Regions from separate parts of the Eubacterium sp. AM05-23 genome, predicted to be linked through region 3. Evidence: riboswitches for the same ligand, from Rfam matches in the RefSeq annotation. Region 3 holds a riboswitch; each other region holds the start of a gene.
What was found. Region 3 has a riboswitch for cyclic di-GMP ahead of DW091_RS17000 (M60 family metallopeptidase). Riboswitches for the same ligand answer to the same signal wherever they lie in the genome.
Positions count from the first base shown of each region.

Region 1 (7,618 bases), on a different contig from region 3:
ATATTGCTGCTATGGCCAAGGAACTCGACCTCCAGGTGCTGGCCGAGGGCATCGAGACCACCGGACAGGCCGAATTCCTGAAAAGCATCCAGTGCGACAGCGCCCAGGGCTTTCTGTTTGCGAAACCCATGCCAATGGACGAGTTTTTCAGGAAGCTGGATGGGGAATGGTAGGGATGAGGATGTAGATAAAATAGGTTATCCAGAGATAAAGGGTTAAAAAGAGGACTGTTTAGTTGAAAGTTGAAGGTTGAAAGTGGAAAGTTCAGGTGCAAATGTGCCTTGCACATTTGATTAAATAAATCCTTTAAAACACATCCCGAAATCCCGAAAAGGCGCCGGCAATAACCGCCGGCGCCTTTTGGTGTGTTGGGCCCAGCTTTCCAGGCTTCTACGGTTCTTTAGAAATACCCGTAAATTGAGCAAATAAAGCTTGAGAAAGATCCGCCTTTAGCGGGGTGTAGCAAGCAGAGATATAAAATTGACAATTCAAGAGGTGCTTATGAATAAAATATGCTACAATTTAAAAAACAGATGTTGAGGAAAACAATGAGAAAATTCGAACTTCAAACAGCAGTCTCCACAGTACTGGCCATTATTGCCGGGGCAGTGCCGCTGATCATTGTGCCGCCCTTTGGCGATACCCTGTATATGCCAAAGCTGATGACCATTGAGGTACTGGTTTTTGGTCTGCTGCTTTTATATGTGCGGCCCATTACCGCATATTTTAGCGAGAAGCCTAAAATACCGCTGCCGGTAAAGCTGGTGCTGCTGTACCTGTTGTGCGTAACCGTCACGCTTCCCTTTTCGACGGATATCATGCTGTCGCTTAAGGGGCGATCCTTTCGGCTGGAGAGCTACTCCGCTATTTTGTTTTATGGTATTTTAATGATGCTGGGGGCTTTTTTCTATACCTTTAAGCGCTGGCATGTACGGTTATACGCCGTGGGCGTATCCTGTGTGGCTGTTTATGGCATCTTTCAGAAATTTGGGCTGGATTTTCAGCCACAGGACCCTTTAATGTACGGCGGCCCAGGCGCATCCTATGCTACCATCGGCAACCCTAATTTTCTGGGCTCATTTTTGACATTGGCGCTGCCAATTCTCTTATACGCCTTTATCAAAGGGCCAAGGGCTTACCTTCTGCCCTGCGGGCTGGTCTATTTCTGCCTGCTGTGCACCAATACCCGCGGCGCTTGGATTGGCAGCTTTCTGGGGTATGTGCTGCTGGGCATGTTTCTGCTGAGAGAAAAAGAAAACCGCTGCCGTTTCGCAGTGGCGAGCGGTGTGTTTGTGCTTTTAACCTTTATTTTCCTGTTTGTGAATACAGGTTTTGGCGCGCGGTTTCTCAGTGTTTTTACGGATTTGTCGAAGATCATCAAGGGAAACGACTGGGAAAAGGGCGGATCATACCGGCTTTTTATCTGGTCAAAAACCCTAGAGCTTATCAAGCTGCGTCCCCTGACTGGCTTTGGCATTGAGACCCTGGGCAAGGTGATGGGCCAGTATTTTGAGCGTGATATTGTAAGGGTGACCGGACACCACCTGGTCATCGACCGTGCCCATAACGAGTACCTGCACATTGCTGTGAGCAGCGGAATCCCTGCGGCTTTCATTTATCTGGCCTTTGAGGGGACGACGCTGTACCAGGGCTTTAAAAGCTGGCGGCAGTCTCCCATGCTTATACCGCTTGTCTGCAGCGTGGCCGCTTATATGGCCGCTTCCTGTTTCAACATCTCTGTGGTGACCGTGGCGCCTGTTTTCTGGATATTTTGCGGAATAATGGTGCGGTTGAGCAATAAAATCCATCAAATTTGAATATGATTTAAGGAAATAAAAAATTGAAAAAATTTTGAAAAAGATTGAGTGTTTTACTCAAATTGTGCTGTTTTTACCATTAGTTTAATGTTGGTGGTAAATGAAACAGCATTTATAATAACTTATAGCTATAAGAAAAGCGAAAAATGCAGATTTGTATGGTTTTAAAAGTGTACAAACCTGTATTAATGGTGAATGACATGAACCTTTTAGAATATTTAAAAGTAACTGGTTTTTATAGTTCTTGACAAATGTCCGAATCAGTTGTAGAATAGAATTGTTCAAAAGGCAAAGCGGCGCGAAAGCCCGTGGCGCAAAACTACAGGGTCTACGTCGGCAGCTCCAGGCCGATATGACAGCCAGCTGCCAAAACGGTGGATGGCCGAAAACCCCTGTTTGGTTTCCGGCTGTTTTTATTTTTTGAGCAGCCTTTAACAAAAAGGACATCTGGGGCAGGTAATGACAATGTTTATAACCGTCATGGCGCGGACGGTTAAAATAAAGGTTTATATTTAAAGGTAAACAAGAGAACATAAAAGGAGAGATGTAAATGATTCAGATGATTAACAAGCTGAAGAAAAACCGTAAAGGTTTTACTTTGGTAGAATTGATTGTAGTATTGGTTATTTTGGCGATTTTAGCGGCATTCACGATTCCGGCGATGTTGGGGTTTATTGAAGATGCAAAAGGTAAAGCTTATGTTTCACAAGCAAGAGAAGTATATTTGGCAGGACAGACTGTAGCTACAGAACAAACACTTGCGGATACTTTCGTGATTAAAAGCAGTGACACTAGTACAGCGGCTACTGCTGTAAAAGATAAATTAAACAGCGATATCCCCGCAAGTGCTACGTGGACTATTACAGTAGGTGATGGCTCGAGAATAGCAAAAGTAGAATATAAAGACGGTGGATTCACAGTTACGATTGATGAAACAGTATCCGGGGGCAATGCAGTAATTAAAAAAGATTAAAACGATAAATGTTTAGTAAAAAATAAAGATATACCTGTTGCTTTTTAAAAAAGTAAATAATCAAGGCCGAGCTTGCAGCGCCGCAGCCGGCCTTTTCTCCCATTTTCTCAGGCGCTTTTTTTATTGCCGAAAGAAAAAACTAAATATAGTGGACAGTTGATCGTTGATAGTGGATAGTTATGGAACAAATTTGTTCTGTAACGATCAACTGTCCATTATCAACGATCAACTGCTTTTCAGGATTTCGGGAGGGGTTTTTCAGTGGAAAATGAAGAATAAAGAATGGCACAGCAGGATTCCGATTTTCTGAACAGGGGGCAGGAAAATGAATTTTCTAAAGCAAAGATTAAAGAACAGCGCGCAGTCCCGTTCGGGCTTTACCCTGGTCGAACTGATTGTGGTACTGGTGATTCTGGCCATCTTAGCCGCCTTTACCATCCCTGCCATGCTGGGGTTTGTGGAGGACGCCAAAGGAAAAGCCGCCATTGTAGAAGCCAGAGAGGTTTATGTGGCAGCGCAAGCGGTAGCTCCGCCGAAGTCACAAAAATAAAATAACCCTCCAACCCGTATCCCGAAAACCCGAAAAGTTAATCAATGGAGAATGGAGAATTGAAAATGGAGAATTACAGGAACAATTTTGCTAAAGGCAAAACTGATTAGAATTAAATCCGCAATGCGGATTTGCACATTTAATTCTCAATTCTGCATTCTCAATTCTCCATTGAAAAAAGAGGTGCCCCCATGACCCTTCGCCGCAAACTTAAAATTCTCATCAAAAGCCCCTCTGGCTTCACCATGATGGAGCTCATCACCGTTATTGTGGTCATTGCCCTGCTGGCAGTGCTCATCATTCCGGGGTACCTCCATTTTATCGATGACGCCAAAAAGGACGCTGCTATTGCCGAGGCCAGAACCATCTACCTGGCGGCTCAGATACGGGCCACAGAGTTTAAATCCGCCGAAACAGCGGAAAACCCCTACCGCATACCAGACGCGAACGACCTTCGGGATCTGGTGGGGCCGGACAACATCTACGAAGGGGTTACAAAGCTGACCATTGTGGACGACAACCGGGACGGTACCATTGATAAAATTGAGATGATTAAAAATAACATCAATGTTATAATTGAACCAGGAAAGCGCGTTGTGGTTGACGGGAAGGAAGTTTCAGCCTACAAAGGAGAAACAGACGTCAAGTAGCGAATGATAATAGCAGTGGATAGTTGATAGTGAGTAGTTAAGGAACAAAATCACTCTGTGATTTTGAATTCAAATCAAATTTGCAAAGCAAATTTGTTCCGTAACTATCAACTATCCATTATCAACTATTCACTAAAAAGCCTGGAGGTTCATCTTTGGAAGATTCTTTAACCTTAATCTATTTTGTATTGTATGCCTTTGTCTTTATCTTTGGCTGTATGATTGGCAGCTTTTTGAATGTGGTGGTCTACCGGGTGCCCATTGGTATTTCCATTGCCAGGGGCCGGTCCTTTTGCCCAAACTGCGGCAAGCCCATTGCGTTTTATGATAATATCCCGCTGCTCAGCTATCTTTGGCTGCGGGGAAAATGCCGGAAATGCGGGGCGAAGATTGCGCCGCGGTATTTTTTCACGGAGTTGTGCGGCGGGCTGCTGGCCCTGCTCATGGCCTGGCACTACGATTTTGGCTTTCAGGCTGTGGTTGGGTTTGCGGTGGCGGCCATTTTATTGGCGGTTACCCTCATTGATTTCGATACCATGACCATTCCGAACGGTCTGGTCATCGCTTTGATCATTCCCGCGGCGGCAAGCTATTTTGTATTTCTGGAGCCCAGCCTTATTTCCCGGGTAATCGGTGTGTTTGTCATATCGGTCCCCATGCTGGTGTTATCCCTGGTTATCCCCGGCGGCTTTGGCGGCGGCGACGTCAAGCTGATGGCTGTGGCCGGGTTTCTCCTCGGCTGGCCCTGCACCCTGCTGGCCACCTTTATCGGCCTGGTGCTGGGCGGCATCGCCGGCGCCATCAAGCTTATCCGCAAGAGCGGGGAAAAGCACATGCCCTTTGGCCCATACCTTTCGGGGGGGATTTTGGTATCCATGCTGTGGGGAATGCAGATTATCTTTTGGTATTTGGATTTTTTTGGACTTTAATAGGTGGAAAGTTGAAGGTGGAAGGTTTTGGAACAAATTTTCAAAAGAAAATTTGATTGGATTGCGGCCTTTGGCCGCTAAAGATGCGGGAGGCCTGCATGGCGGATGAAAAAATAGTGGATCGGAGCTTTCAGTTTGCCGTTCGTATTATACGGTGTTATCAGTTTTTATCGTCAACGCATAAAGAATTTGTATTGTCAAAACAGCTTTTGCGAAGTGGTACAAGCATTGGCGCAAATGTTACAGAAGCGCAGCAGGCGCAGAGTAAGAAAGACTTTTTAGCCAAAATGAGCATTGCTTTGAAGGAAGCTTCTGAGACAAAATATTGGATTAAATTATTAATAGCAACAGGTTATTTAACTGAAGAAAAGAGTGAAGGTATCTATAAAGAGTGTGTTATCATTGAAAAAACACTCTCCAATATTGTTAAGACCACTAAGGAAAAAATATAAATCAAATTCGCAAAGCGAATTTGTTCCTGAACCTTCCACTTTCCACCTTCCACCTTCAACCTCAGGAAAAGGAGCGTAGCGAACTTTGCCAAAGTTTAAGTATAAAGCAAAAAACATGAACTCAAAAATAGTAAATGGAATGGCGGACGCCATTGACGAGAGCACGCTGCGTAAGGCTTTGCGGGAAAAGGATGAATTTCTGCTTGAGTGCCGTGAGGTGGATACGGAAAAGAAAGCCTACAAGATGAAGAACATGGAGCTTTCGGATTTCTCGAGGGAGATTGAGAACATGCTGGCCTCGGGGATTACAGTGATCCGGGCGCTTTCCATTATGATGGAGCGTAACATCAAGCCCAATGTGGCCAAGGTGTATAAGGCCCTTTACCGTGAAGTACAGCAGGGGATCACGCTGTCAGAGGCCATGGAAAACAGCCACGGCTCCTTTCCTCGGCTTATCATCAACATGTTTCGGGCGGGTGAGTCCAGCGGCCAGATGGCCGAGACGGCGCACAAGATGGCGCTGTATTATGAGAAGGAGCACCGCCTGCACACCAAGATCCGAAACGCCATGATCTACCCCATTGTGCTGTTAGTGGCTACAGTGGTGGTGGTGATTGGGCTGTTTACCTTTATCCTGCCCCAGTTTTTTGACTTGTTCGAGGGTATGGACGCCCAGCTGCCGGGGATCACGGTCATGGTCATTGGGATTTCCAATTTTATGACCACCAACTGGTACTGGCTGCTCCTGGGGGTGGCCATCGCCATTGGGGCCTTCAAGACACTTCTCGGGGTGCCGTCCTTCCGGCTGCGCTTCGATAAAATGAAGGTACATCTGCCCTGGGCGGGCAAGCTCATTAAGATTGTTTACACCGCGCGCTTTGCCAGGACGCTGAGCTCGCTGTATTCTAGCGGCCTGTCCATGATCAATGCCATGGACATCAGCGCCAGCATTGTGGGCAATAAGTATATCGAGGGACAGTTTGGCCCGGCCACCCAGATGGTGCGCAGCGGGAACACGCTGTCCGAGGCCATCGGCAGCATTGACGGCATGGATAAGAAGCTGGTTTCCACCATCTTTATCGGTGAGGAGACCGGGAATCTTGACACCATGCTGGATTCCATTGCGGATTCCTATGATTATGACTCCGAGATGGCCATACAGCGAATGGTTACGATCATCGAGCCAGTAATGATTATTATCATGGCTGTGATCGTGGGGACAGTGATGCTGTCCGTTATGGTACCGATTGTCACACTTTATCAGAGCATCGGTTAGGGGGATATAAGAGAGTATGCAGACAACCATCTATTTAGGCAGCGATGCCATTCAGATACTCCAGGGGGATGTGCGCAACGGCAAGCTGTCCATTTCAAAGCACCTGACCGTGGAGATGGGGCCAGGGGCCATGATCAACGGGGTCATTACCAACGAGGATATGCTCCTTGACGCCATCGACCAGGCCGATGAGGAAGGCGATATTGATTTCCACAATACCAATCTGGTCATCAATTCCAGCCTGATTGTGAATAAGAATGTGGCAGTGCCTAAAATGACGCCAAAGGAGCTCACCGAGCTGTCCCACCACGAGTTTGAGGACGCCACCAATTTTGAGAACCTGATCATTGACTACAGCGGTATCCGCGGAAAACAGGGCACGAACATGCTCTGCTGCGCCGTGGAGCGGGAGGTGCTGGAGAGCTATATCCGTCTTTTTGAGACAGCGGGCATTAAGCTCAGACGCATCGACACTGCTCTGAACGCCACCATCAATTATGTGGAGGCAACCAGCGAATACGACAGTCAGACCTTTGCCATTAACATACTGGACGGCAATAATCTCATGTACGCCCTTTTCGAAAATGGTGTGTATACTTTCTCCAGCCAGGCCAGAATCATGGCAGAGCGCGGCACCGAGGCCTTTACCATCGAGATGGCCTCTAAGCTGTCCTCACTGGTACAGTTTAACAAGAGCCAGAAATCCGAATATATTCTGGACAAGGCCTACTACGCTGGGCTGACCAGAGACGAGATTCGGCGGCTGCAGGCGTATGTGGACGATACGGAGGTATCGGTCTATGCGGTGGAGAATACCGGGAATATTCAGGAAAATTTCAGCATTGACGATGATTTTCTCCTGTCGGACTATTTTTATCCCGCGTCTCTCTTCTTTGAGAAAAAGAACGATGTCAACCTGCTGACCAGCTATAAGACAGCCCTCAAGCCCCAGCGGTCCTTTTCCATCAAGA
Region 1 is NZ_QUDF01000001.1:261,039-268,656, forward strand. Features, by position in the region: gene DW091_RS01090 (EAL domain-containing protein) at 1-173, shown strand, start outside; gene DW091_RS01095 (O-antigen ligase family protein) at 549-1,817, shown strand; cyclic di-GMP riboswitch class I at 2,095-2,188, shown strand; gene DW091_RS01100 (prepilin-type N-terminal cleavage/methylation domain-containing protein) at 2,368-2,790, shown strand; gene DW091_RS01105 (type II secretion system protein) at 3,116-3,340, shown strand; gene DW091_RS01110 (type II secretion system protein) at 3,532-3,990, shown strand; gene DW091_RS01115 (A24 family peptidase) at 4,146-4,919, shown strand; gene DW091_RS01120 (four helix bundle protein) at 5,018-5,371, shown strand; gene DW091_RS01125 (type II secretion system F family protein) at 5,487-6,647, shown strand; gene DW091_RS01130 (pilus assembly protein PilM) at 6,664-7,618, shown strand, end outside.
Region 1: another riboswitch for cyclic di-GMP. It lies ahead of DW091_RS01100 (prepilin-type N-terminal cleavage/methylation domain-containing protein); the one in region 3 lies ahead of DW091_RS17000 (M60 family metallopeptidase).

Region 2 (7,618 bases), on a different contig from region 3:
GGGATGAGGATGAGAAAGCCCTCATCGACGCCATTCGCTGCCGCAACGGCAACCTCACGGTGATCTGTGGCCGGCCCCAGACGGTTTCTGAGGCCCTTTAGGAGAAAAAACATGAAAAAAACAAGCCTTTTATTTTTAGCCTTTATTCCGCTCTTTATCCTCCTGCCGGTTCTCACAGCCGGCTGCAGCGCAAAGGCCGGAATCTCCTCCGGCGCAGACGCCACGGCCACAGCAACCGGTTATGACGCGGAGGACTATGACACAGACTACAGTGATGAAAATCCCCAGAGCGTTACGCTGAAGAAAAACAGCATTGATTTTTCCGGCGACGGCGCCACCGTAAACGGCAGCACCCTCACCATCACAGGGGCCGGCGCTTATGTGCTCTCCGGTACCCTGAATGACGGCAGCATTGTCATAAACACTGACAAAAACGCCACGGTCCGCCTTGTGCTCAAGGACGCCCATATCACCTCGGGCAGTGGCGCGGCCATCTACAGCAGGCAGGCCGGCAAAACCCTCGTTACCCTGGAGGCCGGCACCCAGAACAGCCTGACCGACAGCGCGTCACGGGACAGTGCGGACACAGATGCGCCGAGCGCGGCGCTTTATGTGCAGGATGACCTGACCATCAACGGCGACGGCGCATTGTCGGTGACTGGCAGCTACAACGACGCCATTACCTCAAAGGACGACCTGAAAATCATGTCTGGCACCATCACCATCCCCTCCTCGGCGGATGACGGCATTGTGGGGCGCGACGCCACCAAAATCGCGGGCGGCGCCATCACCATCAACGCTGCCGGCGACGGCATCAAGGCCACCAATGATGAGGATACCGCCAAGGGCACCATCCAGATCGACGGCGGCACCTTTGACATTACCGCAGGGGCTGACGGCATCCAGACCGAAAACACTCTTACGGTGGGCGGCGGCACCTTCAGCCTGGTCACAGGCGGCGGAAGCGCCAACAGCAGCGATAAGGCAGGAACCCCCGGCAGCACCTGGGGAAGCTGGCAGCAGACGCCCCAGACTGCGTCCGACGACGCCAACGACACGCCCCAGAGCGCCAAGGCGCTGAAGGCCGGAAACGCCATTGTCATCAAGGGCGGTACCTATCACATTGACTCGTCTGACGACTCAATTCACTCTAATGGCACCATCGACATTAAAGACGGCACCTTTACCCTGAGCTCCGGCGATGACGGCATCCATGCCGACACCTTCCTGACCATCGACGGTGGTATCTTTGACATTACCAAGTCCTATGAAGGCCTGGAGAGCATGAGCATCACGCTGAACGGCGGCAAGGGCAGTATTGTGTCAAGCGACGACGGCATCAACGCCGCGGGCGGCGACGGCTCCTCACAAAACGGCCGGCCTGGGCAGAACCCCATGGAAAGCGCCAGTGTGGACGACGGTTCCATTGTGCTGAACATTAACGGCGGCGAATGGTATATCAACGCCGGCGGCGACGGGCTCGATTCCAACGCCTCCATCAACCAGACCGGCGGCACGGTTACCATCGATGGGCCCACCGATGGCGGCAACGGCGCTCTGGACTACGACGGCACCTATAACCTGACCGGCGGCACTCTGATCGCGGCGGGCAGCTCCGGTATGCTCCAGACGCCGTCGTCAGACTCTGCCCAGAACAGCATCTCTCTGACCTTTAACGCTTCTCAGGCGGCCGGCACCACCATCAGCCTGAAGGACGCGAACGGGGAGGAAATCGCAGACTACACCCCGTCTAAGACATTCCAGAATATTATCATCAGCACGCCGGATATCCGGACCGGCGTCACCTACACACTGACAAAGGGCGGCGCAGACCTGACCACTGTCACCCCTTCTTCCTCCGTCACAAGCATTGGCGAGGACGGAAGCACCCACAGCGGCGGTATGGGCGGTGGTCCCGGCAACATGGGCGGCCCAGGCGGGAACCGTCCCGGCAGCAGCACTCCGCAGGATATGCAGGGCGGGCCGGGACAATAAGGATTAAAAAAAGAGCTGCACCTGGCGCGCAGCTCTTTTTTTAAATACTCTCTTTTAAAAACCGTTTCTCAAACTCCTCGACCGGCATGGGTCTGGAATAATAGTAGCCCTGGGCAGCCTGGCAGCCGCAGGCATTCAGGAAGCCTGCCTGATCGCCCGTTTCTACGCCCTCGGCAATGACCTGAAGCTCCAGGTCGTTGATCATGCCGATGGTATGCTCAATGATGGTTTTACCTTTCTGGGTCGCCACGCTCTCGTTAAAGAACTCACGGTCCAGCTTAATGGTGTTGACTGGTACATTTTTGAGCATATTGAGCGAGGAATAGCCTGATCCAAAATCGTCCATTGAAAAGGAGATTCCTTCCTCTCTCAACCGCTCCATGCCGCGGTACAAATCCACCGTGTTCTCTACAAAGCTGCTCTCAGTCAGCTCGACTTCTAAAAGCGCCTTGGGAATATCGTAGCGTCTTATAATATGCAGCAGCTTTTTATAAAAATTCGGGTTATATACCTGCACTCTGGACACATTAACCGACACCGGAACTGCTTCCATCCCCCTGTCCAGCCAGGATTTAATGATCCGGCAGGTTTCCTCCCAGACGTATTCGTCCAGCTTGATGATGAAGCCGTTGCGCTCAAAAAGCGGGATGAAACGGTAGGGCGTCAGGAACCCTCTTTCAGGATGATCCCAGCGCACCAGCGCCTCCGCACCGATCACGCTGCCTGTCTGCACATTGTGTTTGGGCTGGAGATACACCTTGAACTGGTGCTTTTTCAGCGCGTCGTCCATCTCGTTTTCGATCCGCTGCTCCTCAATCTGTTTGGCTCTCAGCTTTTTATCGTAAAAGGCCCACTGCTTGATGAGGCTCCCTTTAATGGTCTTCTGGGCCAGGTTTGCCCAGTCACATAGGATACTGATCTGGACATTCCGGTCCCTCACAATGCAGATACCGCAGGAGGGCATAACCTGATAGGTTTCTGAATACTGGTTGATCTCCGCCAGTATTTTCTGAATACGCCTGAGCAGTGGCTCACCCGAACCATAGGACATACAGAGACAGAACACATCGCTGTTCATGCGCCCAAAAGCGTCCATCGGCCCCATATGGCCCGAAATAACAGTTGCCATAAAGCGGAGCAGCCGGTTTCCCTCCTCCCGTCCGTACAGATCATTGATAAACTTAAAGCGGTTGACATCCAGGCGCACCACGGCATATTTCTGCTCCGGATGCTCCCTGAGCAGCTTTTCTGCCCGGGAATAAAAGGTATTGATGTTATAGATACCGGTTAACATATCAAACTCTGCCCGGTACTTCAGGGTTTCGTGCGCGCGCTTGGATTCGTCGATGTCGTTCAGGGTACCGATCACCCGGCTGATGCCGCCATCCTCATTGTAAAGCACATTAAATACAATTTTACACCAGATATAGCGGCCTTTCTTATTGCAGAGCCGGATTTCCAGCTCTACCTGCCCGTTGCTGATGGCGTCCATGCTCATTTTCTGCTTTAATATTTCAATATCGCCGGGGTGGACGACCCCATCGTCAAGCCAGATTTCCTTGATGTCCCGGCCGTCATAGCTGCCCATAAAATTTTCCGAAAACCGGGGCGCATAATAGCGCTCTCCGGTCTCTGGGTTCCACTCAAATACCAGGGTGTTTGTCTGCCCAATCACCAGACGGTAACGCTCGTCATCCATCTGCTTTTTCTGAAGGCTTTGGTTTTCCTTCTCAACGGCTTCCAGCTGTTTTTTATAATCAATATCCATGATAAAGCAGAGCAGGATCTCATCCTCCTCGCCTTCAATATCCGCTGGAAAAACGGTCAGCGAGGCCCAGTGATAGGCGCCGTCCTCCCAAAGCTTACGGAACTCTCCAATGACGCTGGTCTTTCCGGAAGCCAGTGCCGCGTGTATTTTATCAATATCAAAAAAATCCAAAAAACGTCTCGAATCCTCCGGGTGAATCATGTGCGCTGCCACATCGGCAATACCGTCTGTCAAAGCGCCGTCTTCTGGCGGCGTCACATATTTACCCTCTACATGGTAGATGATCCGATAATGATTTTTGGTAATGTTCAGTTCATAGAGCTCGTCGTAAATATTACGCAAAGCTACGTTATAAACATTATTTTCAATGGTTTCGTTTGTCTTTTTTCCTGCCATTTTACAGCTCCTGTTATGGGTTTAACTGCAGCTGGCTACCCTACAATGTATGTTTAGGCCCTGTAGCTTTGCGTCTCTGTCTTTCAGCAGATTTGCCCTAGTATTAATCTCGTTTATATTTTACTCTATTATATAATAGATTTTTTTGAAACACAACTCCTATTTTCCACCAAAAAAGCAGGCTTAAGCCTGCTGGTATTTCTGGTTATTCGTTCTCTTCCTCTTCGTTAATCAGGTAGGTTAAGGTAAACAGACTGTCGGTGATGTTCACACTCTCTACCACCACGTCGTCCGGCACCGTCAGGTCCAGAGGCACGAAGTTTAGAATCGCTTTGATCCCGAGCTCTACGACACGGTCTGTGGTTTCCTGCCCGACCTTCTGCGGTACACTCAGGATACAGATATCAATCTTATGGTGCGCCACAAAGGCGTCGAGATCGTCCATGTGGTACACGGTCACGTCTCCGACCTTTTTGCCAATCTGATCCGGATCCACGTCGAACATGGCCTTGAAGTGAATGCCCTCTTCCTTAAAGCGCTCGTAATTGACAATGGCATGTCCCAGGTTCCCAGAACCGATGATAATGCAGTTATACTGGAGATCAAGCCCCAGAATTTTGCGAATGGCCTCCTTCAGCTCTTTTACCTTGTAGCCGTAGCCCTGCTGTCCGTAAGCGCCAAAGGAATTCAGGTCCTGCCGGATCTGCGAGGCGGTCAGCCCCATCATAGCCGCCAGCTCCTTAGACGAGATTTTTTCAATATGTTGATCCTGTAAATCGGTTAAATACTGGTAATACTTGGGCAGACGCTTAACAACTGTCATCGATACCCTTTTTGAAAAAGTTTGCATTCTGCACTCCCCTCCTGCGTCGTACTTATCCTTTTTATTATATCAAGTTGTTAAAAAAACGTCAATTTTTATGGTCGAATTAATTAAAAAAGTGTCAAAGTTTTTTAATTCCTTCAGAAACCGGGCAAACAAGCGCCTTCGGGGTGTCTTTAAAAGCAATTAATCGGTGATGTCCGACATCAAGTTAAGGTGCGGGCTGCCAATCACCTTGGCCACATCCAGCACAAAAGCAATGCCCATGCCCGGCCTGTCGATTTCGATTTTCTTCTGGATCGAGCAGAGCACCGCGTTCCTTATGGACGCGTCCACCAGAATCAGAACGATCTCCTTTTCAGGCTCAATGGTGATGCCGAAAAACCGGGCGTTCTCATGGATGCCGGACCCGCGGCCATACATAACGGTCGCTCCGTCAGCGCCGCCCTGCTTGGCCGCGTCAATGACCTCGCCGGACATATCTTTTTCCACAATCACCACAATCAGTTCGGTCTTAATCTTATTTCTGTCTTCCATTTTTTCCTCCATCATTCGCTAAGTAATCTACATATTATATATGATTAAAATCTTCTGTCAATACCGGTTAAGAATCACGCGGCTGCTTTTCACACTGCCTTTTCCTGTAGGCCTCCTTCTGCTTATAAAAGAAGCCCAGAAGCAGGGTTGTCAGAATCGGCGCAAGGGCAATCAGCGCTACCACGCCAAAGCCGTCCAGCAGCGGATTTCGTCCTGGCGTCGCGCCCGCCACAGCCACTGAAAGAGACAGAATAAAGGTCGAGCACATGGGGCCAGTGGCTACGCCGCCGTTATCAAAGGCCATAGCCAGAAAATTCGGCTCCACAAAGCGGCCGAGAATAAAGGCCAGTATATAGCCCGGAATCAAAATCCACCAGAGCGAAATACCGGCCAGCAGCCGGATCATGGCCGTCATAACCGCTAACGCCACGCCCAGCGAGATCGCAAGCAGCATAACGCGTGCTTTGATGGCGCCGCTGGTCATTTCCTCAACCTGCTTTACCATGACCTGGACGGCTGGCTCGGCAAAGGCGACCAGAAAACCGATGGCAAAGCCCAGCGGAATGAGAATCCAGCTGTACTCAAGCTCTGCAAGGGCTGTGCCCAAAAATTCGCCGGCCGGTACAAAGGCAATGTTTACGCCCTGGAGAAACAGCACCAGCCCCAGGTAAGTCACCACAAAGCCGCCTATAATCCGCTTGATAATAGGAGCCCGCAGCCGCAGCGCAATGACGTTCAAAAACAGAAAAATCAAAACAATGGGCAGGATGGCCAGAAAAACCTCCCATGCCACCTCCGGCATACCGTGAAATAAATGATTGATCAGGCTCATCTGAAGATCACCCCCAAAATCATGACGGCCAACACCGGTCCCAGCGAGGACAGGGCAACCATCCCAAAACTGTCTGTTCCTTCCCTGCTGGTTCTTACGCCGCTGGTGATCCCGCTGCCCAGACTCAGTATAAAGGGCACTGTGATGGGACCAGTAGTGACGCCGCCGGAATCAAAGGCTACTGGCGCCATCTCAGGGTTCGTAAAAAAGGACAGGGCAAAAACAGCGATATATCCAATGATCAGGATATGGTACAGCTTCATCTGAAAAACAAAGCGCAGCAGCGCGATAACCAGAAAAATACCGACCCCAACGCCGACCACAGCGATGAGCATCGTCCGGTTGATGGTCCCCTCCGAGACTGCTGCCACCTGGCCAGCCAGCACCTGCACATCCGGCTCGGCAATGGTCACAAACATGCCCACAAAAAAGCCGGCGATAATCAGAATTTTCAAGCTTCTCCGGGAAACCAGAAAATTTCCCACACGCTCACCAACCTCCATCATGGAGATGTCCGCGCCAAACAAAAAAAGCGCCATGCCGATCATCATCATGATGGCGCCGCCGATAAAGGACGCGAGCATCTCAGGCGTGAAGGGCGCCCAGATACCACTGATGATCAAAATCAAAACCGTCATCGGTAAAATTGATACAAGGACTTCTTTAAAGCTATTAAGCAGTTTTCTCATCAAACCTCCTCCTCATTTTGGAATACGTTCTTTTTATACCCATTTAGATGCAAAATATTCATCATTTTGCAAATTTCTTTTCCCTGACTCTGTCCGCAGTCGACACACCCCCTCTTTTTTGGTATCATATATAAGGAATACTATGGAAAGAACAGGCAGAAAACCCTATGCTTATAAATATTGAAAATCTTAGTTTTAGTTACGGCATCAATGAAATTTTTAACAAACTGAGCCTCTCCATACAGGAAAAGGAAATGATCGGCCTGGTGGGGCGCAACGGCTCAGGCAAGTCCACCTTTCTCAAGCTACTGGCCGGCAGGCTTACCCCCGACAGCGGCGTCATCAGCAAAAAATCCAACCTTACCATTGGCTATCTGGCCCAGGAAGCTGATTTTAAAGCGGACACCACGCTAGACACCCTTTTTCGCTCTGTCTTTGACGCGCTCATCAAAATGGAGGAGCGGCTGCGAGAGCTGGAGCACCAGATTGGTGAAACCGACGGTGCAGAGCAGGAAAAGCTCATGAAAACCTACGGCGAGCTTCAGGACCGCTTTGCAGAGCAAAAGGGCTATGAATAC
Region 2 is NZ_QUDF01000002.1:56,663-64,280, reverse strand. Features, by position in the region: gene DW091_RS02580 (DUF4956 domain-containing protein) at 1-101, shown strand, start outside; gene DW091_RS02575 (carbohydrate-binding domain-containing protein) at 112-1,995, shown strand; gene DW091_RS02570 (EAL domain-containing protein) at 2,036-4,159, opposite strand; cyclic di-GMP riboswitch class I at 4,183-4,266, opposite strand; gene DW091_RS02565 (redox-sensing transcriptional repressor Rex) at 4,365-5,009, opposite strand; gene DW091_RS02560 (P-II family nitrogen regulator) at 5,169-5,519, opposite strand; gene DW091_RS02555 (DUF1538 domain-containing protein) at 5,587-6,351, opposite strand; gene DW091_RS02550 (DUF1538 domain-containing protein) at 6,348-7,040, opposite strand; gene abc-f (ribosomal protection-like ABC-F family protein) at 7,208-7,618, shown strand, end outside.
Region 2: another riboswitch for cyclic di-GMP. It lies ahead of DW091_RS02570 (EAL domain-containing protein); the one in region 3 lies ahead of DW091_RS17000 (M60 family metallopeptidase).

Region 3 (7,618 bases):
TGGAGCCTTTTGTAAACGGCTCTTACTCTTTCCTGAAATTTATTTCAGGGACAGAATGGCGGCCCGGGTCGGATATGTATGGCATTTTTTACATGATCGTCGGTTCGGTTTATGCGACCTTGGGAGCTATTGTCATCGGTGTTCCTATCGCATTGTTAACCGCGGTGTTTATCTCTGAATTGGCAGGTACCCGCATTGGAAAAATAGTCCGTTTTGCGGTTGAACTGTTGGCCGGAATTCCTTCGGTGCTCTACGGTGTGTTTGGCCTCGGGATTATCGTCCCTTATGTGTTAAAGATTTCGCCCATGGCACAGGGTGAGTCCCTTTTGGCGACAATCATCGTTCTGGCGGTTATGATCCTGCCCACAGTCGTCAGCATTTCGGAAACCTCCATATCCGCCGTTCCCGACGCCTATCGGGAGGGTTCCCTGGCCCTGGGTGCGTCTAAGATTCAGACAATTTTCAAGGTGGTTATTCCAGCGGCTAAATCGGGTATTATTACAGGTATTATTTTGGGGATTGGCCGGGCCATCGGGGAAACCATGGCGGTTATGCTGGTGTGCGGCAACCCGATCGCGGGTATTCCGACCAGTCTTTTTGATCAGATTCGCCCTTTAACCACGAACATTGCGCTTGAAATGGGCTACGCCTCCGGTGTGCACCAGCAGCTTCTGTTCTCAACCGGTGTGGTCCTGTTTGTGTTTATTATGATCATCAATTTTGTCGTTAATAAATTCGTCGAATCAAAAATTGGAGGCTGAGAAGCATGAGCAGAAAAGTAAAAGACAATTGTGTGAAAGGCGTTATCTACGCGGCCACAGCCATCACGCTTGGCATCTTGTTGTTTATTATTGGCTTTATCTTTGTTAAAGGGATTGGCATGGTGGACTGGAATTTTATCACTCGCGATTTTAACGATAAGGTGGGCTATCAGATGGTGGAAAAGAAAGATGTACCCCTTTCGATCAATGAAGCAGACCTTTTGTCAAAATCGGATTACTATAAAAAGTATGAAACACCAGACGGCGAGCCGCTTTATATCGAGTCTCTGGGAGCGGCCATTATGAAGGTTGATTATTCAAAACGAAACGATCAGCACAAGCAGGTGATTTTCAGTTATATCGAAAAGGACTCGAGCTTAAACGCCACTAAGGACACAACCGGAAGGGGCACGGCGGTTAAGACCGACTATGTGCTTGAAAGTGTGGACGGCGCCGAGGTGTCGGATTTATCATTGGAAGAGATTGCTCAGCTGGTACAAAATGGCGGCGGTACCCTTAAGCTGAAAGTGGTTAATCCGGGCGGCGGGATTTTCAGCAATATCGTCACAACGCTGTACATGGTATTTCTGTCATTGGTTATCGCGCTGCCGATCGGTATTTTAGCAGCCATCTATATGACGGAATACGCCAAGCCTGGCCGACTGGTCAACGCGATTCGCTTTGCAACGGAATGCTTGTCGGGGATACCTTCTATTATTTTTGGTCTCTTTGGTATGGCGTTTTTCGTGGTCGCGCTCAAATTTCAAATATCCTTACTGTCAGGGAGCTTAACCGTGGCGATTATTCTGCTTCCGGTCATTATACGGAGTACAGAGGAAGCCCTGAAAACCGTCCCGGTCAGTTACCGCGAAGGCTCCCTGGCTCTTGGGGCAACAAAGCTGCAGACCGTGTTTAAGGTCGTGCTGCCATCTGCAGTCCCCGGTATTGTGACGGCGGTGCTCTTAAGTATTGGCCGTGTGATCGGCGAATCTGCGGCGCTGCTGCTCACTGCGGGCACCGTTGCGCAGATTCCGGGAACGCTGCTTTCGCCGGGGAGCACACTGACGGTTCAGGCCTACTATGTGGCTAAAGAGGAAGGAAATATCGAACTGGCCTGTGCTATTGGTATTATTATTGTATTGATTGTCATTGTATTGAATATTTTATCAAGACTGGCAGCGGACAAGCTGGATGTTGCCCATAAAAAATAGACGAGGTTAAAATGGATAAGAAGAAAAAATTTGATGTGAAGGATCTGGATTTGTATTATGGTGATTTTCAGGCCTTAAAAAAAATCAATATTGATATTTATGAAAATGAAGTGACCGCTTTTATCGGCCCGTCAGGCTGTGGAAAATCTACATTTCTGCGCTGTCTGAACCGCATGAATGACTTAATTGACTCGGTTCGTATCGAGGGGACCCTGAATTTTGACGGTAAAAATATCTATGAAAAAGATACGGACGTTATCCAGCTCAGAACAAAGGTGGGCATGGTTTTCCAAAAACCTAACCCGTTTCCGATGAGTATCTACGATAATATCGCCTATGGTCCAAAATGCCAGGGCTTGAAAGATAAGAAGAAACTTGATAAAATTGTACACGACAGTCTGGTAGGAGCGGCTCTGTGGGATGAAGTCAGCGACCGTCTGGGCAAATCCGCCCTCGGCCTTTCCGGTGGGCAGCAGCAGCGTCTGTGCATTGCCAGGACCATCGCCATGCAGCCAGAGGTTATCCTGATGGATGAGCCAACCTCGGCCCTTGACCCAATCGCTACTTCAAAAATTGAAGATTTGATGGAGGAGCTTAAAAAGGACTACACCATTATCATCGTCACACATTCCATGCAGCAGGCTGCCAGAATTTCAGACAGAACCGCTTTCTTCCTTATGGGAGAAATTATTGAGTACAATGAGACAAATACTATTTTCATGAATCCAGAAGATAAAAGGACTGAGGATTATATTACCGGCCGATTCGGTTGATAAAGGAGCGAATGATGCGAGAAGTTTATAACGAAGAATTAAAAACCATTAAGAATGAAATTTTATTGATGTCTTCCCAGGCAGAACGCATGCTGTCGGATTCGATTACGGCGCTGGAAGAACAAAATGTCAAGCTGGCCAGAAGCGTCATCAGCCGGGATGACATTGTGGATTTAAAGGAAATCCAGCTTCAGCAGATTGTCAGCGAGGTGATTGCGAGGCAGCAGCCCGTCGCAGGGGATTTGAGAAGACTTTCCTCCACCTATAAAATTATTACAAATCTTGAAAGAATCGCTGACCTGGCGGTGAATATCTGCCAAAAGGTGATCTGCCTGCGTAAGGAAGAGTACTATAAAAAACTGGACAATATCCCGCAGATGGCAAAGATGGTGGAAGATCAGCTTAAAATGTGTATTCAGGCTTATATTGACGAGGATATCAGCAAGATGGATGATGTGATCCGCTATGAGGATGAAATCGACCGTTTGAACAATACCCTGCACAGCGACTGTATCGCAGAGATCAACCAAAATCCGGAAATGGCGCTTCAGGCTATGAGCTTTTCTTTTATAGGGAGCCATTTGGAAAGAATTGGTGATCATGCCACTAATATTTTTGAGACCGTCTATTTTATTGTCACTGGAAATTATATGGATTTTAATGACTTAAATACAATCCCAGAGGACGAATAAACCATAGGTTTTATCCTGGACCAGAGTAGATTTTTGCGCTGGTCTTTTTTTATTTATGCAAAATAATCAAAGAATCTTGACGAAAAGAATCGTGCTTGATATAATGAGGCATAATCTATACTGATTTTAATTTAATAACGTTTTTAATACGTAAAAAGGGCAAATCTGCTGAAAGGCAGAGACGCAAAACTAAAGGGCCTAAAGCCGTTAAACGACGATGGCAGCCAGTTGCTACAGTAATCCATGATTAGTAGGTGGATACCCCACGGCTGCGCCCTTTTGCAGCCGTTTTTTATTTTTAGAAACAGGATTAATTAAAGATCATTCATCAGAATAAGGAAAGGGAAAAGAACATGAAAAAATGGTTGGCTTGTTTTATGTCCGTTGTGATGCTGTTTGCGAGCTTTCCGATATCCATTTTGGCAGAGGAAACTGTACAGGAGACCTCCTCCGAAACTGCGGAAACGGATATTGTGACAGAAAATCAGGAAGAGGCCGGGCCAGAGGAAGCCTTGGAGGTCATCTCCTCTTTGGCAGATGAAGCTTCAGAGCCGCAGGCGGAAGATGAAAAAGACAGCATGATCCGCACTGGCGGATCCGCGGAACTTGTCGGGAATATGGAGGTGGAAATCCATTTTACCCAGCCCAAGACAAAGCTGCTTGAAACCGCTGTCCTGACACTGGCTTCCGATGACGGCACCGTAAAGGCAATCCTATTAAAAGATATCGTAAATGAAAAAACCTTAACTGATTTTGGCGGCAGGAGCATTCAGTACAAAACCTTGCTTTTTGATAAAGCCTCCGATAACAGGGAGAGCAGCAATGTTTTTTACGATGCACAAAACCCAGATGCAAAAATTTATTTTGCCAATGTCAATTTGTATAATCTGCCAGTCGGCGACTATACAATAACTGTTTCGGATATGGGGATAATCCCTGTGCAGGCACGGGTACGCCTTGAGGGAAGCTCGAAACGTGTCGAGTTTATGGACGGTGCAGTTTTAGCTGGAGACGTAGATAGTAACGGTATTATTGACGATGCCGACTACGACGCTGTCATGAAAAAGCTGGGCTCCTCCGAAACCGATTATGATCTTAATGGAGATGGACTTGTCGATATTGTCGATCTGGTCTATCTGCAGGAAAATATGGGCGAGGCCTATGATGCCGAAAAGGTACAGATCAGTGATACGTCCCCGATTGTGGATCCGGGAAATGTGGTCATTGAAAAAAATGTATCCAATCCTGTCGTGGTTAAAAGCGGTGATATTGCTCAGCTTTTCAGCACGGCTTCTGACCAGGCAGCATCAGTCCAGTTCGCCAAAGAGGATGAAGGTGTGATTTCTGAGGAAGCGCCGCTGGAGATTCCGCTTGTCATGCAGGAACCCGTCAAGGCAACAGAACTGCGGATTGCCCCCAATGAACTAGGCCTTGAAAATGCGCCCAGAAGGGGACGTGTTGAGGTGGTCGATGAATTCGGGGAAAAAGAAACCCATAGTTTTGACCTCCAGGACAAGGTGGATTATCTCTTTTTAACCGATGAAGCTTCCCCGTCGACCATTGTCATTAATTTGGATAAACAGGTAGCCATCAAAAAGGTTACCATCTTTGTGACAGAGACCAATAAGGCGAGCAGCAATCTTGCGGAAATCTCAAAAGTTGAATTTTTAAATAATACCAAGGATAAAATCGTTGAGCAGGTTACGAGCATACCTGCAAATGTCAAAGTGGTTTCTGGCAACGAAAGTCTGACGGTCAGCTGGGAGGCACAGCCTAATGTAACCGGCTATGAAGTAAAGATGAGTTTTACAAACCCTACAACCGGTAAAAATGAGACTACGCTGACTGCAGTGGATGGAACTTCTCTGACAATTAACGATTTAATCAATTTTGTGGCATATAAAATTTCAGTACAGTCGGTTAACCGTTCCGAAAGCGGAAATTGGGAAAGTGGTTTCAGCGCTCCGGTTATCGGAACGCCAATGCCAACCTCAGTGCCTGAAAGGCCAGAGGGTATAACCTTAAAAGGCGGATACCGCCAGATCACTGTCAATTGGGAAAAACAGAAAAATTCTACCGGATACAATGTCTATTACCGTGAAAAAGGGATGGGCGACTATATAAAGGCCGGGGATTTGAGCGGCACCAGCTATGTAATTGAAAATCTTAAGGACCAAGCTGAATACGAGGTCTATCTGACAGGCTATAACGCCATTGGAGAAGGCGCAAAATCGCCGGTATACACCTGCGCGACCGAGTCCATTGATCCGCCGGTCACTTCGAACTATAAGCTGATTAACCGGGCCGGAGAGGTGAACCAGCCGACTGCTCACATCAAAGATGTCACATATCCTTATTTAAAGGAGAGTGATTACGAGAAAGCTTTTGATAAGTTTGATATTGTAGATAATGATTACACCTCATACTGGAACTATGGCGGCTGGAACGCTGGCGGCTGGGCCGGCGCCCTGCAGGCACCGGTCGTTGAATTTGACCAGTCTTATGAGATGAATGATATTGTGCTGGTGCGTGGCGAAGGCGAGCCGAGCACTTACAATGCTTATATGAAAATCCGCTGGTGGGATGAAAAAGGACAGGCTCACGACCTGAATATCGGCAATAATTTTGCGGTTCAGTCTAAAAAAAGCACGAACGGCAAAGAATATTACCGTATCCGCCTAAACGAAAAAATTAAGCCTGTCAAAATTCAGATTAACCCGGCGCTTTATTGGGCTGGCGCGCCAAATGCACGCTGCCGGATTTCAGAAATAAAATTTTATGAATATGATAGTTTGGCAGATGAGACAAATGCCCTGTTTGTGGATGATTTACATGTGGAGCTGAAAGACAGCATAACGATGGAATATGTTGATAAGCTTATTGAGCGGGCCAATACGCCAGACCCTGTCAGCAGTGAATTTCATCCGGATAAGGATTCCATTCTTTCTGAGCTGACATTGGCAAAGGCTATTTTGAGCGAAACAAACATCGACGATACCATGCTTGTGGACCAGAATGTGTCAAACGCTAAAAATGGAAACTTAGGCTTTGCAATGGCTTTGAATGATTTTCAGCCTCTTGGTCTTGCAGCCAGAGCGGGTGATACTATTAATGTCTATGTGGGAACAGAGGGAAATGTCCTGCCACAGCTTGTTTATACCCAGTATCATCCTGATGTTAAGACAGGGTGGAGCAAAACCGTTAACCTGAAGAAGGGTAAAAATGAAATTACCCTTGACCAGATTGGAGGGGAAGACAGCGAACGTGGCGGCGCCCTATATATCCGTTATCCCAACGCCAGCCCGTCTGGTAAGGACATCAAGGTGAGAGTAGCAGGCGCTACAAGGATCCCCAGCCTAAATCTGACCGGTATTACGGATGAAAATAATGCGAAAGCGGCAATTCAGTCCTATGTTAAAGAGCTAAAGGATTTTGTCGCTACTGTACCGGATCTGTATGTGGATGAAGACTCGAAATACCAATGGGACAAAAAGTCCAGTATCTATAACAGTACAGATATTATGACAAATCAGATGCTGTTATCTGTACCGGCGACAGCTGTACTGGAGGCCCTCTCCGGTTCCGAAAGCGAACAGGTTGAGCAGCTTTATCAGAACAGCCTGGCCATGGAACAGCTGATGGATATCACCTACCGCTCAAAAGGGCTGTCTCGGGATGCGAAAGACGCAAAAGATCAATGGCCTGGTTCCAGAATTAATATTCGATATACCCGTATGTTTACCGGCGCGTTTATGTATGGGACCGGACAGCATATCGGCATTGAATATGGCTCGGTCGGCGGCCTGACACACGGACGCCCGCATACAAAACAGGTAGATGGAACCATGGGTGGTGGAAATCTCTATGGCTGGGGAATTGCCCATGAAATTGGACATGTGACCGACGAAGGAGATATGGTATACGGCGAGACCTCCAATAATATTCTGTCACAGATGGTTAAAACCTTTGATGAAAAAACAGAAGCACGTGCGGATTATCCTGCAATCTACCAAAAGGTGACATCCGGTACAAAGGGCTACGCGAGCAATGTTTTTACACAGCTTGGTATGTTCTGGCAGCTGCACTTAGCTTATGACGACACCTATAACAATCTCGAGGATTCCGACAGCTTTTATGGGCGTATGTATCAAAGCTACCGAAGAAACACGGTGAAGACAGAT
Region 3 is NZ_QUDF01000014.1:91,540-99,157, forward strand. Features, by position in the region: gene pstC (phosphate ABC transporter permease subunit PstC) at 1-761, shown strand, start outside; gene pstA (phosphate ABC transporter permease PstA) at 767-1,972, shown strand; gene pstB (phosphate ABC transporter ATP-binding protein PstB) at 1,984-2,745, shown strand; gene phoU (phosphate signaling complex protein PhoU) at 2,757-3,437, shown strand; cyclic di-GMP riboswitch class I at 3,586-3,673, shown strand; gene DW091_RS17000 (M60 family metallopeptidase) at 3,791-7,618, shown strand, end outside.

Region 4 (7,618 bases), on a different contig from region 3:
CGGGGCATGTGGTATATGTCTGGATTGACGCTCTCCCGAATTATATCTCGGCCCTTGGCTACATGAATGACAAGCCTCAGCTCATGGATAAATACTGGCCAGCAAATGTGCATCTGGTCGGTAAGGACATTATCCGCTTTCATACCATTTATTGGCCGATTATCCTCATGGCGCTGGATCTGCCCCTGCCGGAACGCGTCTACGGTCATGGCTGGATTCTGTTAAAGGGCGGTAAAATGTCCAAATCTGTGGGCAATGTAGTTGATCCGGTAGAGTTGGCCCAAAAATACGGCGTGGACGCCCTGCGCTATCATGTGCTGCGTGAAATGACTTATGGTGCAGACGGTATTTACAACGAAGACCTGCTGGTCAGCCATATCAATTCTGATCTGGCCAATGACTTGGGTAATCTCCTGAGTCGGACAGTGGCCATGACCGTGAAATATTTTGGCGGTGTGATTCCGGCTGAGCGTGAAAGCGGTGATTTTGACGCTGACCTCGCTGCCTTGGCCGTGGAAACTCCCGGCGTTGTGGAAGATTACATGAATAAACTGGACTTCAGCCGTGCGCTGGAGGCGATCTGGAAGCTGGTATCCCGAACAAATAAATACATCGATGAGACACAGCCCTGGGTTTTGATCAAAGATCCTGAAAAGAAAGCCCGGCTGGCAATGGTTATGTATAATCTGACAGAGTCTCTCAGAATAATTTCTGTGCTCGTAAGCGCTGCAATGCCGGATACCGGCGTTAAGATCGCCGATGAGCTCAAGGTGCCGGAGGAACTCAGGACTTGGGAAAGCATCCAGTCCTTTGGAAAATATCCGGACGGCATCCAGGTAGAACGCTGTGAACCGATCTTCCCGAGAATTGAAGTAAAGAAGGAAAAACCAGAGCAAAAGCAGCAGCCTAAAAAGGAAAAACAGGCGAAGAAGGAAGAAAAAACCGAGGTGCCGGAAGGTCTGATCACCATTGACGATTTTGCCAAGGTTGAGATGAAAGTCGCGGAGGTTATCTCCTGTGAACAGCACCCTGACGCAGACCGACTGCTGGTATTCCAGCTGGATCTGGGGACAGAAAAGCGCCAGATTATTTCTGGAATCGCCAAATATTATAAGCCTGAAGACCTTGTGGGTAAAAAGGTGATTGTATGTACAAATCTGAAACCAGTAATGCTGCGCGGACTGGAGTCCAACGGAATGATTCTTTCCGCTGTAAAAGGAAAAAAACTGAGTATTCTGACGGTCGACGGCGATGTGATTCCAGCCGGTGGTAAAGTAAGCTAAAAGAGTAAAACTTAATTTGTATTGAAAATGACACAAAATCTCCCGTTTAATGGTATAATATCCAGAGAACGGGAGGTTTTTTTTGGATTCTGTAATCAATTTAACAACGAGTAAAAAAAGAATATTGGCGGCGCTGGCGGCAGTGGCAGCGCTGAGCCTGAGTCTGGCGCTTTGCTACCAGATGATGGGCTTTGATGAGGGCTACCTGAATACAGCAGGGCTGTGTGTGTTTATGATCGGGCTGGCCATCTTTTCAAATATAGCGTGCCGGGAACGGGCGGCAGCTCTGTGGAACGTGCTGCTGCTTGTCCTGTCCTCAGCCTTTTCCTATACCATCTTCCAGATTTTTCAGGAAGCACCCTTCGATACGGAGGGGATCCGTTTGTTTTTAAATCTGGCCTGCTGTATGGCAGTCTATGTGTTTTTATATATTATAACCGGGCGGATGAGAACGTCTTTGATAGGCGGAGGAATTCTGATGTATATTTTTGGACTGGCTGGCTACTTTGTCCGCCTGTTCAGAGGAGATACGCTGCTCTATACGGATCTGTTCTCAGCAAAGACAGGACTCCAGGTCGCCTCAGCTTATCATTTTGAGCTCAGCGGCACCATTTTGCTTGCTGCGCTGGTTTTGACGGCGCTGTTGTTCTGGGCCTTTAAAGCAAACGGCAGCATTAACGATAAATACAAAAGCCGTAAGCTGAGGCTGACAGCTTTTGTAACACTGGCCATCACCTTTGGTCTGTTTTTTGAGACCAATGTGGAGCGGTATTATTATGCCTGGGATATGCCGGTTAACGGTTACCCCTATACTTTTACGGTCAATGCCAAGCTTTCCCATGTCAGGGAACCCGAGGGCTATGACCTGGCGTTTTTGGGCGAGAGCATCAAAAATGTTCAGCAGCCCATGACCACCGGGGCCATCGGGCGGGGCGGGACAACGGAAAAAGCCGCTGCAGGACCTGGAGTGAAAAACAATCATAAACCCAATATCATTGCCATTATGAATGAGTCCTTCAGCGATTTGCGGACCGTGGGGGATTTTTCCACCAATATTGACGTTATGCCCTTTATTGACAGCCTGCAGGAGAATACCATTAAAGGGAATCTTTATGTGTCGGTTTTCGGTGGAGGTACCTGTGACTCCGAATATGCCTTTCTGACCGGAAATACGACGGCTTATCTGCCGGAAAATGCAAGACCCTATCAATTGTATATTAAGGGTCCGGCGCCCAGCCTTACGTCAACGCTGAACTATGAGGGCTACAACAGCTATGCCATCCATCCCGGAGAGCGGAACGCCTGGAACCGTGACAAGGTTTATCCGAATTTTGGCTTTCAGCAGTTTTTCTCAGAAGAAGAATTTTTGGAATCGCAGACGCTTAGAGAAAAATGGGTCAGCGATGCGGCCACCTATGACAAGGTCATTGATCTTTATGAGAACAAGGGGGATAATCCGCTGTTTGTCTTTGATGTGACCATCCAAAACCACGCTGGCTACCAGCTGAACGCTGATGATCTTGATCCAGTGCTTCTGGAGGGGATGGAGGGAAGTTACCCCGAAACCGAGCAGTATTTATCTCTGATGCGAAACTCCGACGCAGCGTTTAAAGGTCTGATCGATTATTTCAGCGGGCAGGATGAGCCCACGCTGATAGTTATGTTTGGAGATCACCAGGCATATATTGAGCAGGCGTTTTATGAAGAGCTCATGCAGAAGCCTTTGGATCAGTGGAGCACAGAGGAGCTGCAGAAGCGTTACGTCACGCCCTTTGTCATCTGGGCAAACTATGACATCCCAGAGGCCCAGGTGGATAAGCTGAGCATAAATTACCTTTCCAGCCTGCTGCTGGAGCAGGCCGGTATCCAGGGGACGCCCTACAATGATTATTTAATGAGGCTGTCTGAGACACTGCCGGTTATTAATTCTGTAGGGATTATCGATAATGAGGAGCAGTACTTCAGAAGGGGAGACCCGACGATCCACGACCGAGAGGTTCTGGAATACCAGCAGATGCTCTACAATAATATGCTGGATACAGCAAGGCGGCGAAACGATTTGTTTTACCCGGCCGCAGACTTTTAATTAAAAAACCCGGATCTTATCGATCCGGGTTTTTTAGCTATTTTTTCAATTTAAAGCCATCAGTCATTACCTTGATGACATCGCACACGATTTTAGATTGCTCGTCGTCCAGCCCTTCCATTGCAGTGGACAGAAAGTGAATCCGGCTGGTAAAGGACTCGACGGGAAAATCGGCAAGAAGCGCGCTGACAGGAACCTCCAGTGCTTCGGAGATAGTGATGAGTGTTTCAAGTTTGGGCAGATGGGTGCCGCGTTCCAGCATGCTCAGATAATTCGGTGTAATATGAACACGTTCCGCGAGCTGGTACTGCGTCAGTTTTTTATCAAGACGGGCTTCACGAATATGCCTGCCAATAACTTTATTATCCATTGTGGTTAACTCCTCTGCGTGAGATTGGGGCAATAAAAAGACCCCGGCACACAAACCAAGGCAGGGAGATTGCATTCAGTAAGTTTAATACCCGAGCAACCGGCTGTCATTTCATCTCCTGATGAATTAGACCCTTGGCTTTGCGTCACTACCTTTCAGTAGTTTTGCCCTATTTCAAAATGATTCGGATGTATATTATTTACTATAACTCACAATGCGAATGAAGTCAATATTCAATTATAGTTTTGTCCAAGAATTTAAACAAATAATTCAGTGATTTGTTGTTTTGAAATGGTCACACATCAGTTTGACCATATCCTGCACTAAAGTGAGCTCCTCATCTGACAGATTGTCAGACGGAATGGCGAAAGAAGTGTGCGTTTCTTTGCGAGATTCTGCGTGGTCTTCCATCAGAAGATCGTCGGCTGAAACGGACAGGATATTGGCCAGATTGATAAAAGTTTCCAGCCGGGGCAGCTGCGCTCCCCTTTCAATGATACTGAGGTATGTGGGGGTGATACCGGCTTTTTTAGCCAGCTGGTTTTGTGTAAGACGGGCGTCTTTTCGAAACTGGCGAAGCCGCTGCCCGAGGTATTTACTGTTCATCTGGAGTTCCTCCCGAGTGTTTGACAGATATGATTGAAAATAAGGAATCTATAAACAATTTTCATAGTAACATATTTTTGAAAAAGGTTCAAGGATTTTCGAAATAATAGTTATAAAAATAGAATAAAAAGAGAAACGTCTTGTATTGTAAAAGAAAATTTAATAAAAAATAGTTCGATAAAAAAAGACCATGCCCGAAGCGTGGTCTGAAAAACTTATAAATTTTTTAGGGTATCAATGTATTCCTGCTTATCGCGGCTTCCCACGAAACGTTCGACTTCACTGCCGTCCTTTAAGAATACACAGGTCGGGATGCTCATGACATGAAACTGCCTGGCCAGGTCAGTATTTTCATCTACATTCAGCTTGCAGATTTTGGCGGTTGAAGGGACTTCGCCGGCGATTTCTTCGATGATCGGAAGGAGAGCCTTACAGGGACCACACCATTCAGCCCAAAAATCAACCATGACAGGGCCTTCCGTATAGTTCAGAACTTCCGATTCAAAGTTAGTCATATCGACAGAGATGATATTTGCCATCTTTTTCACTCCTTGAATTTTTTTACAGAGATTATCATATCAATAATCCATCTAAAAATAAAGGGGAAAAATCCGGATTTTATGATAAAATAAATTCATGAAAAAACGACTTTTATATACAAGATTACAAGAACTCAGTGACAGAGGGGCTTTGCGGTTTCATATGCCCGGGCACAAGGGAAATTTTTGTTTTGATAATGAAAACTGGGCAACTCTGGATGTCACAGAGATACCTGGCGCGGATAACCTGCACGATCCCTCCGATATTCTTTTAAAGGTTCAGAAAAAGCTGGCAGAAGCTTACGGGTCGGAGGAGGCCTGTATTCTGGTAAACGGCACCACAACCGGCATACAGAGTGCCATTATGGGTGTTTGCAGAGAAGGCGAGAGCCTTCTGGTGCCGTTAAACTGCCACCGTTCTGTTTATGCAGGGCTGGCCCTGGGCAGGATAAAAGGTGTTTATTTTGAACCGGAATACGATGCGCGGCTGGGCTTTGGAAAATGTATTTCTCTGGAACAGGTAGAAAAAAATCTGCGGGAGCACCCAGAGGTAAAGGGGATGATACTGGTCAATCCCACCTATTATGGCACGGTCAGTGATGTTGCTGCCATTGCAGAGCTGCTTCATAAAAAAGGCAAGGTGCTGATCGTGGATGAAGCCCACGGGGCACACCTGAAGTTTTGTGCTGAGCTGCCGCCGGACGCGGTGAGCTGCGGAGCAGATATTGTCATTCAGAGCACGCATAAGCTTTTAAGCGCTTTTACCCAGAGCTCTCTGCTTCACATGCAGGGGCCCCTGGTAGAAAGAAGCCGTGTTAAAAAATTTCTGGCCATGCTTCAGTCCTCCAGTCCCAGCTATCTGCTGATGATGAGTGTGGAAAACGCGGTGGACGAAGCTTGCGAAAAGGGAGAAACTGTTTTTAAAACCATTGCGGAGCGTTGGGATTTTTATCAGAAACGGACAGGGGTGGGCGACTGCATTGCTCTGTATACTCCGGAGGATGGGCAGCCCTACGATAAAAGCAAGTGGCTGCTGATGGTAAAGAACGGAAAGGGCACTGCTGTTGAAAAGCGGCTGCTAACAGAGTATAACATTCAGTGTGAGATGTCCGGATTTAACTATGTACTGGCCATGACAGGAATCGGCACTGCAGCCGGCGAACTGGATCAGCTGATGGCAGCAGTGGCAGACATGAACAGAGACTGTCCGGAAGTCTCTGAGCTGCCGGATGCTGGATTTGTCAGTGTCTGGAAGCACGAGGAAAAATATCCCCTGTGGCAGGCACTCTACAATATGGAAACCGGGCGGCTGCCTTTGGAGGACGCAGCAGGCAGTGCCGCAGCGGGCTTTGTCATCCCGTATCCTCCAGGAATACCGGTGCTGCTGCCTGGGAGTCTGGTGACAGAAGAAACCGTGGCGGAGCTCTTAAGACGGCGGAGAAACGGCGAAGCGGTTGTGGGAATAGACAGTGGGGGAATGATTGAAGTCATTCTCAATTCTTCGTTTTAATGCATGGGCCGTTATGATATAATAATGCCTGAAACAAAATGAGAAAAGAAGGTTTATCAATGGAAAATAAAGGACAGCTGATTGTCATCGAGGGTGTTGACGGCAGCGGTAAGCAGACACAGACAGAAAAGCTCTACGACCGCCTGAAAAGGGAGGGACAGCGTGTTATGAAGGTTTCCTATCCCCGTTACGATAAGGAGTCCTCCGCCATGGTACGGCTGTACCTGTCCGGCGCCTTTGGCAATGACCCGGACAGCATCAGTCCTTACATCGCCTCGACCTTTTACGCAGCTGACCGTTATGCCTCCTACAAGGAAGATTACGAGGCCTTTTACAAGGACGGCGGCATCGTGATCGCTGATCGGTACACTACTTCCAATATGGTTCATCAGGCGGGTAAAATCAGCGATCCGGAGGAGCGCGGCCGTTTTATGGACTGGCTGTCAGATTATGAGTTTAACAAGATGGAGCTGCCTGTACCAGACGCGGTTTTCTTTTTGAATATACCGCCGGAAATTAACTTTAAGCTGATGGAGGGCCGCGCCAATAAAATCACGGGTAAAGCGGAGAAAGATATACACGAAAAAAGCCCGGAGCACCTGATCCACGCGTATCAGAATGCCCTTGAGCTCATTGAGAAGTACAGTTGGACAGAGATCGTATGTGTTGCGGAGGGCAGACTCCGGAGTATTGAGGATATACACGAAGAAATATATGAAAGGGTGATGACAAGTGGAACGGTTTGAGGACCGCTATGCGCTTTTGAAGGTAGCCTATTCGGACATGGAGTTTGCCATGACGCGGAGCTTTCTGGAGGCGAACGGCATTAAGGTCACCTCGAGGGAAAAAGGCTTTGGCGGCCCGATCCGCAGTATTTTTATGGGAACCTTCACCACGGCCAATATTGAAATATTTGTGGACCCGGGAGATCTTGAGGAGGCAAAGGCGCTGCTTAAAACAGATTTTTCAGAATTAGCCGAAGAAGAATGGCACTAGGAAGGAGCAGGCATGTTTAAGGCAATTATTGAGCAGGAGCGGATTAAAAAGCTTCTGGCGGGAAGCCTGGCTAATCATGAAGTGAGTCACGCCTATCTTTTTGTGGGAAAAAAAGGTATTGGCAAGACCATGATGGCCCTTGAATTTGCAAAAGCCCTTTTATGCCGGGGGGATGAAAAGCCCTGCGGCGCCTGTATTCCCTGTGAGAAGATTGAGCACGGCAACCAT
Region 4 is NZ_QUDF01000006.1:199,366-206,983, reverse strand. Features, by position in the region: gene metG (methionine--tRNA ligase) at 1-1,283, shown strand, start outside; gene DW091_RS10260 (LTA synthase family protein) at 1,366-3,369, shown strand; gene DW091_RS10255 (helix-turn-helix transcriptional regulator) at 3,407-3,739, opposite strand; cyclic di-GMP riboswitch class I at 3,831-3,918, opposite strand; gene DW091_RS10250 (helix-turn-helix transcriptional regulator) at 4,010-4,345, opposite strand; gene trxA (thioredoxin) at 4,561-4,884, opposite strand; gene DW091_RS10240 (aminotransferase class I/II-fold pyridoxal phosphate-dependent enzyme) at 4,982-6,394, shown strand; gene DW091_RS10235 (deoxynucleoside kinase) at 6,454-7,140, shown strand; gene DW091_RS10230 (hypothetical protein) at 7,127-7,390, shown strand; gene holB (DNA polymerase III subunit delta') at 7,403-7,618, shown strand, end outside.
Region 4: another riboswitch for cyclic di-GMP. It lies ahead of DW091_RS10255 (helix-turn-helix transcriptional regulator); the one in region 3 lies ahead of DW091_RS17000 (M60 family metallopeptidase).